3 regions of the Bradyrhizobium sp. IC4060 genome follow, and region 2 is predicted to be linked to each of the others. Evidence: predicted binding sites of a transcription regulator. Region 2 holds the regulator's gene; each other region holds the start of a gene.

The links. Region 2 encodes PhoB, which activates phosphate uptake and scavenging genes when phosphate is short. Its sites were predicted from a motif close to TGTCATNNANCTGTCAT; they were not measured.
Region 1: a site for PhoB is predicted at 2,121-2,137, ahead of I6F16_RS16105 (YbhN family protein). Genes of this name have one in related genera too.
Region 3: a site for PhoB is predicted at 1,472-1,488, ahead of phnF (phosphonate metabolism transcriptional regulator PhnF). Genes of this name have one in related genera too.

The regions. Positions count from the first base shown of each region.
Region 1 covers NZ_JADYVJ010000004.1:21,213-24,487, reverse strand. The annotation lists gene I6F16_RS16110 (hypothetical protein) at 1-732, opposite strand, end outside; gene I6F16_RS16105 (YbhN family protein) at 867-1,949, opposite strand; gene I6F16_RS16100 (ferritin-like domain-containing protein) at 2,380-2,886, shown strand; gene I6F16_RS16095 (EAL domain-containing protein) at 3,100-3,275, shown strand, end outside.
Region 2 covers NZ_JADYVJ010000010.1:187,170-190,444, forward strand. The annotation lists gene I6F16_RS27890 (GcrA family cell cycle regulator) at 219-731, shown strand; gene phoB (phosphate regulon transcriptional regulator PhoB) at 1,031-1,738, opposite strand; gene phoU (phosphate signaling complex protein PhoU) at 1,761-2,477, opposite strand; gene pstB (phosphate ABC transporter ATP-binding protein PstB) at 2,489-3,275, opposite strand, start outside.
Region 3 covers NZ_JADYVJ010000009.1:118,014-121,288, forward strand. The annotation lists gene I6F16_RS26085 (carbon-phosphorus lyase complex subunit PhnI) at 1-321, opposite strand, end outside; gene phnH (phosphonate C-P lyase system protein PhnH) at 326-934, opposite strand; gene phnG (phosphonate C-P lyase system protein PhnG) at 939-1,403, opposite strand; gene phnF (phosphonate metabolism transcriptional regulator PhnF) at 1,522-2,253, shown strand; gene phnE (phosphonate ABC transporter, permease protein PhnE) at 2,389-3,243, opposite strand; gene phnE (phosphonate ABC transporter, permease protein PhnE) at 3,240-3,275, opposite strand, start outside.

The DNA.
Region 1 (3,275 bases), on a different contig from region 2:
CGCCTCGCAGGCGCGGCCGCCCTTGAAGCCGTGGCGGCTCGGCCGGTAGTACTGCGCGCCGGCGGTGCCGAGATAGGAGCGGAAGCAGAAGCCTTCGTCCGACAGCGCCAGCGGCCGGTCCGGATTGCCTTCGCCGGAGGCGATGCTGTCACCGAGACCTGCGATGAAGATGTCGCGGACCTGGATCTCGGTCTGGATCCGCTGGGTCGGATCGGAGCCGGCCGAGACATCGACGGTCGCAACCGTCGGCTTGCCGTAGCGGACACGCAAATTGATCGGCTCGGCGCAGTCGAAGGTCGAGCTCTGCGGGCCATCGCCGTCATCGAACGACCAGGCGCAGGTGGCGCCGACCGGCACCGCGCCGGTCAGGCGCACCGTCACGGGATGGTCGATCGGCGTGATGTAGTTCTCTTTGACGTTGTCGCGGGTGCAGGGCTGGTTGACCCGGCCCTGCAGGTCGATGCAGAGCCGGTTGACCATGTTGCGGGCCCAGCCGCGGCCCTCGCTCTGGAGCTCGAGGGACTGTTCGGCGGCTAGAATGCTGCGGTTGCGCTCGTTCTCGACATGGAGCAGGAAGTCGCGCTCCTCGCGGAAGAGCCGGAAGCGGTTACGCACCTCCCAGCTGATCTGCATGGTGCCGGCGTCCTGCGCGGCGGCGCGCTCGGGCAAAGCAAGGATGCCGGCAAGCAGCACGGCGCCGGCCGAGAGGGTGCGAAGGAATACGGAAATCATGGCCCGCGTCTTCAACGGCAAAGTTGAGGCGGAAATAAGAGAGGATTGTGCGCCTGCCCGCAACCTTTGCCTGATGATTCCGAGGGGCCTTGATTGCCGGCGGCGGCTTGATTGCCGGCGGCGCCTTGGGCGGCTCAGCGCTTGCCGGCCTGCCGCAGCAGCCGTTCGCGTTCCATCGGCGTCACCTCCTTGGGCAGGTTGGCCTGCGCGCAGGCTTCCGCCAGCCGCCGCCGCTCCTGCCACGGCGCGACCACATTCGTCCAAAGCTCGCGCGTGCCCATGATGGAGATGGCAAGGCCGAACGGGATCACGAAATAGAGAATACGGAACACCAGCAGCGTGGCCAGAAGCTCCTCGCGGCCGAACTGGGGCAGCGCCACGAGCATGGCGGCATCGAACACGCCGATCGAGCCCGGCGCGTGGCTGGCAAAGCCGATCAGGGTCGCCAGGATGAACACGACCGCGAGCGACATGAAGTCGATCGGCGGGTTGGCCGGCATCAAGAGGTACATTGCCGTGGCGCAGAAGCCCAGATCGACGACGCCGATCAGGATCTGCACCAAGGTCAGCGGCGCCGAGGGCAGCACCACCTTCCAGCCCTTCTGGCCGAGCTCACGGCGCTTCTCGCCCATGCAGAGCCAGACCAGATACGCGCCGATCGATGCGAGACCGCCGAGGGCGATCAACCGGTTGAGCGAGGAGGGCAGCTGATCCATCGAGGAGGCCGCGTCCGGATGGATGGCCATGCCGATCGAGAGCACGAAGATGTTACCGAGCCAGAAGGTCAGGCCGGACAGGAAGCAGATCTTCGCGACGTCGATCGCGTTCAGTCCGTAGTCCGAATAGATCCGGAAACGGATCGCGCCGCCGGTGAAGACCGTGGCGCCGATGTTGTGCCCGATCGAATAGGACGTGAAGCTGGACAGCGCCGCGATGCGATAGGGCACGTGCTTCTTGCCGATCGTTCGCAGCGCAAAATAGTCGTAGAAGGTCAGCGTACAGAACGCGAAGAAGACGCAGATCGCCGCCAGCCCGATGTTGCCGCGGGGAATCTCCGTCAACGCGGTCAGGATGACCCCGGTATCGATGCCCTTGAGCGTCCGCACCAGCGTGGTGATCGCAAAGGCGATGATGAAGATGCTCGCGGCGACGCCGAGCCGTCGCCAGCCGATCCATCTGTTGAAGCCGCGTTTCAACGCGGGCAGCAGTCCGTGCATTCATCCTCCCGGCGGGGGGCAAGACCGACCGGGCCAGACATTGGCCGGTCGGGTGCGATCACGGCCAAAAGGCAGGCATCGATCGCTAGGCATGATCCAGCTCATTTAAGGCAAAATCAGCGGCTTGTGCAGCCCTTGACAACAATAGGTTCTGCGTTCGGCGGGCAACTTTGTCATACGCGGTTCATATCGGCGGCGCGTTAAGCATATGAGTCGCGAAACCCGGCTCATCCCGCGCGCTCAACGTGCCGATACGATCTCAAATCCCGGCGCCGTCCGCATTGTTCCAGCGCAGAGGCGTATCGGCGTTTTTGGAACGTCGATGCCGCGTGGTCGTTAGGCTCCATCAGCAATCGAACATGGCGGAATACGCGGCTTTTTCGTGCAAGCCGGCGCCTCCGTGTTCCCAAGACCCGAGAGGATTAGAACGATGGGACTGTTCACAAAAGACATCAAGACCATGAACGACCTGTTCGTCCATCAGCTCCAGGACATCTATTACGCCGAGCAGCAGCTCACCAAGGCGCTGCCGAAGATGGCGACCAAGGCCACTGATCCGCAGCTGAAACAGGGCTTTTTGACGCACCTCGAGGAAACCAAGCAGCACGTTGCGCGGCTCGAGGAGGTCTTCAAGATGCACGGCGTCCCCGTGAAGGCGGTCGACTGCCCGGCCATCGACGGCATCATCGAGGAAGCCGACGAGACCGCCGGCGAAGTCGCCGATAAGGCGGTGCTCGACGCGGCCCTGATCAATGCGGCGCAGGCCGCGGAGCATTACGAGATCGTCCGCTACGGCAGCCTGATCGCCTGGGCCAAGCAGCTCGGCCGCAACGATTGTGCGGCGGTGCTCGCCAAGACGCTCGAGGAGGAGAAGGCGACCGACCAGAAGCTGACGACACTCGCCGAGAGCAAGGTGAATCTGCGCGCGGCGAGCTGAGTAGAGGAAACTACGAGCGCCGCGCGATGGTCCGCGCGGCGCTTGTGCTTGTTCGCTTCCCGCTGCCGTGGTGCTGCTTCGGTGCGCCGTCGCGAGGATCAGCAATGTGAGCGAACTCGCTCATCTTCCATTCACCACGTCCGGAGCAGGTTTGTAGCCGGTTACCGATCGTCCACCACTGTCGGCTCAAGTGCGGGTCGATAGGGGCCGGCAATGTATCAAGTTCTCTACTGTCTCACCGACGAGCATGACTGGCGACTGGTGGCCCTTGGGGGCGCGGTGTGCCTGCTCGCCAGCGCCGCGGCGATCAGCCTGTTTCAGCGCGCACGCGCGACGCACGGAGCCGGGCGTCTGGCCTGGATCGCCCTGGATGCGGCCGTGAGCGGATG
Region 2 (3,275 bases):
GCGGGAGTCACGCCATATTGTAGCGTTTGGACTGTCAGATACGACATCTCGTGCAGCAGTTCTGATCCCAGAAGTCCTCATGTACCGGCGTAAACGTTCGGGCGTCTTGAGCGCGCCCGGCGAGCCTTAAGGGATTCTGACGGCACGGGTTTTTCAAGGCTAAAGCATTCGCTGCGAAGGCCCCAGGATGGCAGGCGCGCAGCGAGGGAAAGGGTGCAATGACGGTTTTGACCTGGTCCGATGATCGCGTCGAGCAGCTGAAGAAGCTCTGGGAGGCCGGACTTTCGGCCAGCCAGATCGCGGCGGAGCTCGGCAATGTGACCCGCAATGCCGTGATCGGCAAGGTGCACCGGCTCGGCCTGTCCGGCCGCGCCAAGAGCCCTTCATCGGCAGCGCCGCGGCCGCGCAAGGCACGGCCCGCGCAGCATATGATGCGGGTGACCCGCCCCGTCGCGCGCGGCAACACCGCGTTGGCGCAGGCCTTCGAGGTCGAGTTGGAAGCCGAGCCGGTTACCTACGACAACGTGGTGCCGATGAGCCAGCGGCTGTCGCTGCTGGAATTGAACGAGGCGACCTGCCACTGGCCGGTCGGCGATCCCTCGAGCCCGGATTTCTTCTTCTGCGGCGGCAAGGCGCTCTCCGGCCTGCCCTACTGCGCCCAGCATTCGCGCGTGGCCTATCAGCCCGCAGCGGACCGCCGTCGCGCAGCACCGAAACCGGGCACGCGGTGAGCTTGCGGAATTCCCTGATCGCCAAGCTTTGATCGCCAAGCTTGATCGCCAAGACTGCAGCCGTCACACGATGACGGCTCCCAATCGTTCGGTGTCATCCCCGCGAATGCGGGATCCGTAACCGCGGGGCGCAATCGTTGCGCGAGATGGTCACTCCGAGTCTTCGCCAAACCACGTCCTGTGGCTAATCGCGAAGAGCGCAAGCGCTCGCGCTGAGATCCCGGGCTCACGCTGCGCGCGCCCCGGGATGACGGCCGAGATCGGCGCCGCAGTTCGCCAAACCAGCTGTCGCTGGCGCCTTACGTCTGCTCAGCCTTCGCGAAGCGATCGTCCAGCGCGTAGCCGGCGCCGCGGACGGTGCGGATCGGGTCCTGCTCGCGGCCGAGATTGAGCAGCTTGCGCAGGCGGCCGATATGCACGTCGACGGTGCGCTCGTCGATGTAGATGTCGCGGCCCCAGACGCTGTCGAGCAGCTGCTCGCGCGAGAACACGCGGCCGGGATGCTCCAGGAAGAACTCCAGCAGGCGATATTCGGTCGGACCGAGATCGATCGGCCGGCCCGAGCGCGCCACGCGGCGCTTGTCGCGGTCGAGCTCGATATCGCCATAGGCGAGCACGGTGGCGAGGCGCTCGGGGCTCGCGCGCCTGAGCAAGCCCTTCACGCGCGCAAGCAGCTCCGGCACCGAGAACGGCTTGACGATATAATCATCCGCGCCGGTCGCGAGCCCGCGCACCCGTTCGCTCTCCTCGCCGCGCGCGGTGAGCATGATGATCGGCAGCTGCTTGGTCTCGGGGCGGGTCCGAAGCCGCCGGCACAGCTCGATGCCTGACAGGCCCGGCAGCATCCAGTCGAGCACGATCAGATCGGGAATGTGCTCCTTGAGGCGGGTGTCGGCGTCATCGCCGCGCATCACCGTCTCGACGTCATAGCCGTCGCCTTCGAGGTTGTAGCGAAGAAGCTCGGTGAGAGCTTCCTCGTCCTCAACCACCATAATGCGTGCGCCCATGTGGTCGTAGCTCCTTAAGTCGTCAGGTGTTCGGCACCGTCGTGGCGAAGGTCGTCATGTCGCCCTTCGGCCGCTTGTCGGTGATCGCCTGGCCCTCGATCATGTAGAACACGGTCTCGGCGATGTTGGTGGCGTGGTCGCCGATCCGCTCGATGTTCTTGGCACAGAACATCAGGTGGATGCAGAACGAGATGTTGCGCGGATCCTCCATCATGTAGGTGAGGAGCTCGCGGAACAGCGAGGTGCAGATGGCGTCGACTTCTTCGTCGCCCTTCCACACCGCCATCGCCGCCGGCAGGTCGTGCGCGGCATAGGCGTCCAGTACCGACTTGACCTGCTGCTGCACGAGGTCGGTCATGTGCTCCAGGCCGCGGAACAGCTTGAGCGGATGGAAATCCGTCTCCAGCGCCGCGACGCGCTTGCCCATATTCTTGGCGAGATCGCCGATGCGCTCGAGATCGGTCGCAACGCGCATCGCGCCGACGATCTCGCGCAGGTCGACGGCCATCGGCTGGCGGCGGGCGATGGTGAGCACGGCGCGCTCCTCGATGCGCTTCTGCAGCGCGTCGAGCTCGACGTCGGTGGCGACGACGCGCTGGCCGAGCGCGACGTCGCGGCGGATCAGCGCGTCGACGGAATCGACGATCATGCGCTCGGCGATGCCGCCCATCTCGGCGACCAGGCGGGTGAGCTCCTGAAGGTCGCTGTCGAAAGCCTTTACGGTATGTTCAGAACCCATGTTCCGTCTCCTCAGCCGAACCGGCCGGTGATGTAATCCTGCGTGCGCCGATCGCTCGGCGACGTGAAGATCTTGCTGGTGTCGTCGAACTCGATCAACTCGCCGAGATACATGAAGGCGGTCTTGTCGGAAACGCGCGCGGCCTGCTGCATGTTGTGGGTGACGATCGCGATCGTGTAGTTCTCGGACAATTCCTGGATCAGCTCCTCGACCTTGGCGGTCGAGATCGGGTCGAGCGCCGAGCAGGGCTCGTCAAACAGGATCACCTCGGGCCGCACCGCGACGGTGCGGGCGATGCAGAGGCGCTGCTGCTGGCCGCCGGAGAGCGACAGGCCGGAGGCATTGAGCTTGTCCTTGACCTCGTTCCACAGCGCGCCACCGCGCAGTGCCTTCTCGACGCGGTCGTCCATCTCGGACTTGGAGATCTTCTCATAGAGACGAATGCCGAAGGCGATGTTCTCGTAGATCGTCATCGGGAACGGCGTCGGCTTCTGGAACACCATGCCGACCCGGGCGCGGAGCAGGTTGAGGTCGAGCTTGGGGTCGAGGATGTTGGTATGGTCGAGCAACAGCTGACCGTCGGCGCGCTGGCCCGGATAGAGGTCGTACATCCGGTTGAAGATGCGCAGCAGGGTGGACTTGCCGCAGCCGGACGGGCCGATGAACGCCGTGACGCGGTTGGTGCCGAGCGCCAGGTTGATGTTCTTCAGCGCGTGGTGGTCGCCGTAGTAGAAGTTGAGGTTGCGCGCCGTGACCTTGGCGGGCGCCTCGGGCAGGGGCTGCGAGCCGGGATGAACG
Region 3 (3,275 bases), on a different contig from region 2:
CGCCGACACCCGCCGCTGCACCCGCATGATGCCGGTGTCGACCGGCTCGCTGGCACCGAAGCGCGGCAGCGTGGCGCGGAAGGCGCGAACTAGGAAGATCGCCTCGATCAAATCGCCGCGCGCCTGCTTGATCGCAAGCGACGCGAGCTCGCGGTCATAGAGCGAGCCTTCGCTCATGACGCGATCGACGGCCAGGCCGAGCTGCTCCGAGATCTGGTCGAGCGTGATTTCCGCAACGCTCTGGTCGCCGCGCCGCTTATGCGCGAGCAGGCGATGGGCGTTCTCGATGGCGCGTTCGCCGCCTTTGACTGCGACATACATGCTTCTAGCTTCCCTTGCTCACGACGCGCGTGGTGCGGGGGATCGCGACCACGGCGTCATCGGCGACCAGCACCACATCGATGCCGCGCGGAAACAGCGCTTCGTTCATATTCAGGCGCTCGAACAGGTCGAACGGCTTGATCGACGCTTGCAGCGTGGCGACCCCGTCGATGCCGGGGCCGCGCAGCTCGAAGCTGCGCCCGGAGGCGAGGCTGTCGACCTGGATGATGACCGTGGTCGACCGGTCCGGATACTCGCTGGTGCCGAGCGCGAAGGATTCGAACGAAGGCAAGGCGCCGCCGTCACTGATGAGCGCGAACGAAGCAACCGACGAATCCTGCACAACCGGCGCTCCGGTGTGGAACTTCAGCCACTTCGTCACGTCCGCGCTTTCCGCCATCCGTGCGTCGAGCCAGAGCGGCGTGTCGTGGTCGAACAGCGTCAGCGCGATCGCGGCGGTGCCTCGCATCATCGGCCCTGGCGCCCCCGCCATCGGCACGATGCGCTGGACCGAGCCCGGCCGCGCCATGGCGTCCATGACCGAGCGAAATGTCGATTGCGCCGACAGCACCTTGTCGGCGAAACCCGGCGGCAGTTCCGCAATCGTGGTCATGATCTCACCCCTCACCGCGCACCATGGTGTAGAAATCAACCTTCGTTGCGGCGGCCGCTGCCGCCGCCTGCTTGCGCCTGACCATAAGCTGCTCGCGCAACGGCGCGATAACGTCGCGCTCCACCGCTCCGCCGAAATCGCGGGACTGCACCAGCGCATCGCACAGCGCGATCAGACGCGCCTTCTCACCGTCGCGGCCGAGCGTGTAGCCGAACCCGACCTCGCCGCTCGCAAGCCGCACCGCGGCGCGCGACACCGTCGCTTCGCCGAGGTTGAACGGCGCGCCGTCGCCGCCGACTCGGCCGCGCAGCATGACGAGGCCGTTCTCGGGCGTGCGCAGATCCTGATGGTCCGGGAGGGCCAAGTTGCGGAGGCGAGCGGCGATCTCGCCCGCCTCCGCGTGCGCCAGCACCGCCATTGCGGCCTTGCGCTGGGCTTGCTGGTCGTTGTGCTGGGTCACCTGGTCCATCGAACCTTCTACAGAACTTGCCGCACCGAAGTTGTCTATAATAATAGACAACTTCATACGGACGCGCCATGACTGTTTCGTGACAATGCTGTGATTTCTGGAGTAGGTTTCCCGCGACATGAGCATGCAGGACACAGCCTCCTCGGGCGTCGCGCTATGGCGCCTCGTGGCCGATGGCATCGAGCGCGGCATCGCCGACGGCCGCTTTGCGGCCGGCGACAAATTGCCGGGCGAGATGGAGATCGCCGAAACCTATCGCGTCAACCGCCACACCGTGCGGCGCGCGTTGGCAGCCCTCGCCGAGCGCGGCCTGGTGCGCGCCGAGCGCGGCAGCGGAACCTATGTCGAGGCGCAAAAGCTCGCTTATCCCTTGCGCTCGCGCACGCGCTTCTCCGAGATCGTCGGCGCCGATGGCCGCGAACCGCATGGCCGGCTGATCGAGGCGACCGATGACGTTGCGACGCGCGAGCTCGCACGAGAGCTGGGATTGAAGACCGGCGCGCCGCTGGTGCGGATCGAGGCGATTCGCCTCGCCGACCGCACCCCGATCTGTGTTTCCACCACCTGGCTCTCGGCTGACCTGTTCCCGGATGCAGGCGCCGTGTTCGCGGCAACGCGCTCGATGACGAAGCTGCTGGAGCATTTCGGCGTCCGCGATTATCGCCGTGGCGCAACGAGAATCACCGCGGGGATTGTCGACGCGAGCGACGCCGCACGGCTCGACCTGGCGCTGGGACGGCCGATCCTGGTGGTCGACGCCACCGACCACGATCTCACGGGCAAGCCGCTGGTGACGAAGCACTCGCGCTTTGCGGCAGAGCGGGTGGAGTTTTTGGTGGAGAACGCTTAGATCAGAGCGTTTTCCAGCGAAGCCTGCCCTCGGACTTGATCCGGGGTGGAAACGATTTGCGTCGAGAAAACGCGTCAAAACTAGAATCAGAGCTCCGTTCCGATCCAATCGGAACGATAAGACTGCAGCACGACGTTAGGCGACCGTCCGCTTGCCGATGATCGCGAAGCGCAGCTTGCCGGAAATCCAGTCGATCGACGATACCGTTATCAGGATTAGGAGGATCAGAAACGATACCTTCTGCCATTCCAGCACCCGGATCTGTTCGGCAAGCTGAAGGCCAATGCCGCCAGCGCCAACGATTCCGATGATCGTCGCCGATCGCGTGTTCGACTCGAAATAGTAGAGCACCTGGCTCAGCAAGACCGGGAATACCTGCGGCAGCAATCCGAACCGGACGCTGTGGAGATGGCTGCCGCCCGATGACCGAACGCCTTCCGCGGGGTTCTTGTCGGCGACCTCGATCGCTTCCGAGAACAGCTTGCCGAACGTTCCGAAATCGCTGCAGATCACGGCCAGGATGCCGGCAAACGGCCCCAGCCCCACGACGCCGACCCAGATCAGTGCCCAGATCAAGGTATCGACTCCACGGATGGTATCGAGGCCACGACGGGTCAATAGGCGGATGATCCGGTTTGCAACCACGTTGCGCGCCGCCAGCAGGGATACCGGCAGCGCGAGCAGCGCGCCACCCAGCGTGCCGAGAAACGCGATCGACACCGTCTCTCCGAGCGCATACAGATATTTCAGGACCTCCGCCCAAGAACCCGGGTTGGGCGGCAACATGAGCTGGACGAATTCGCCCAGCCTGACCATGCCCTGGGAGAGCCGATTAAAGGGAATATCGAGCTGGACGATCCCGAACAGGAACAGCCCGACCGCCCCGCCGACGAGTATTGCGATCCTTCCCCGCTGCCACCAATCGGTCCGGAAGACGTCGGGATACCGTTCGGCAATGCCGGCCCGGTTTTCAAAACTGAAGGAGCTCATCGGGTGCTTCCCTCCAGCCCGAGCAGGCGGTG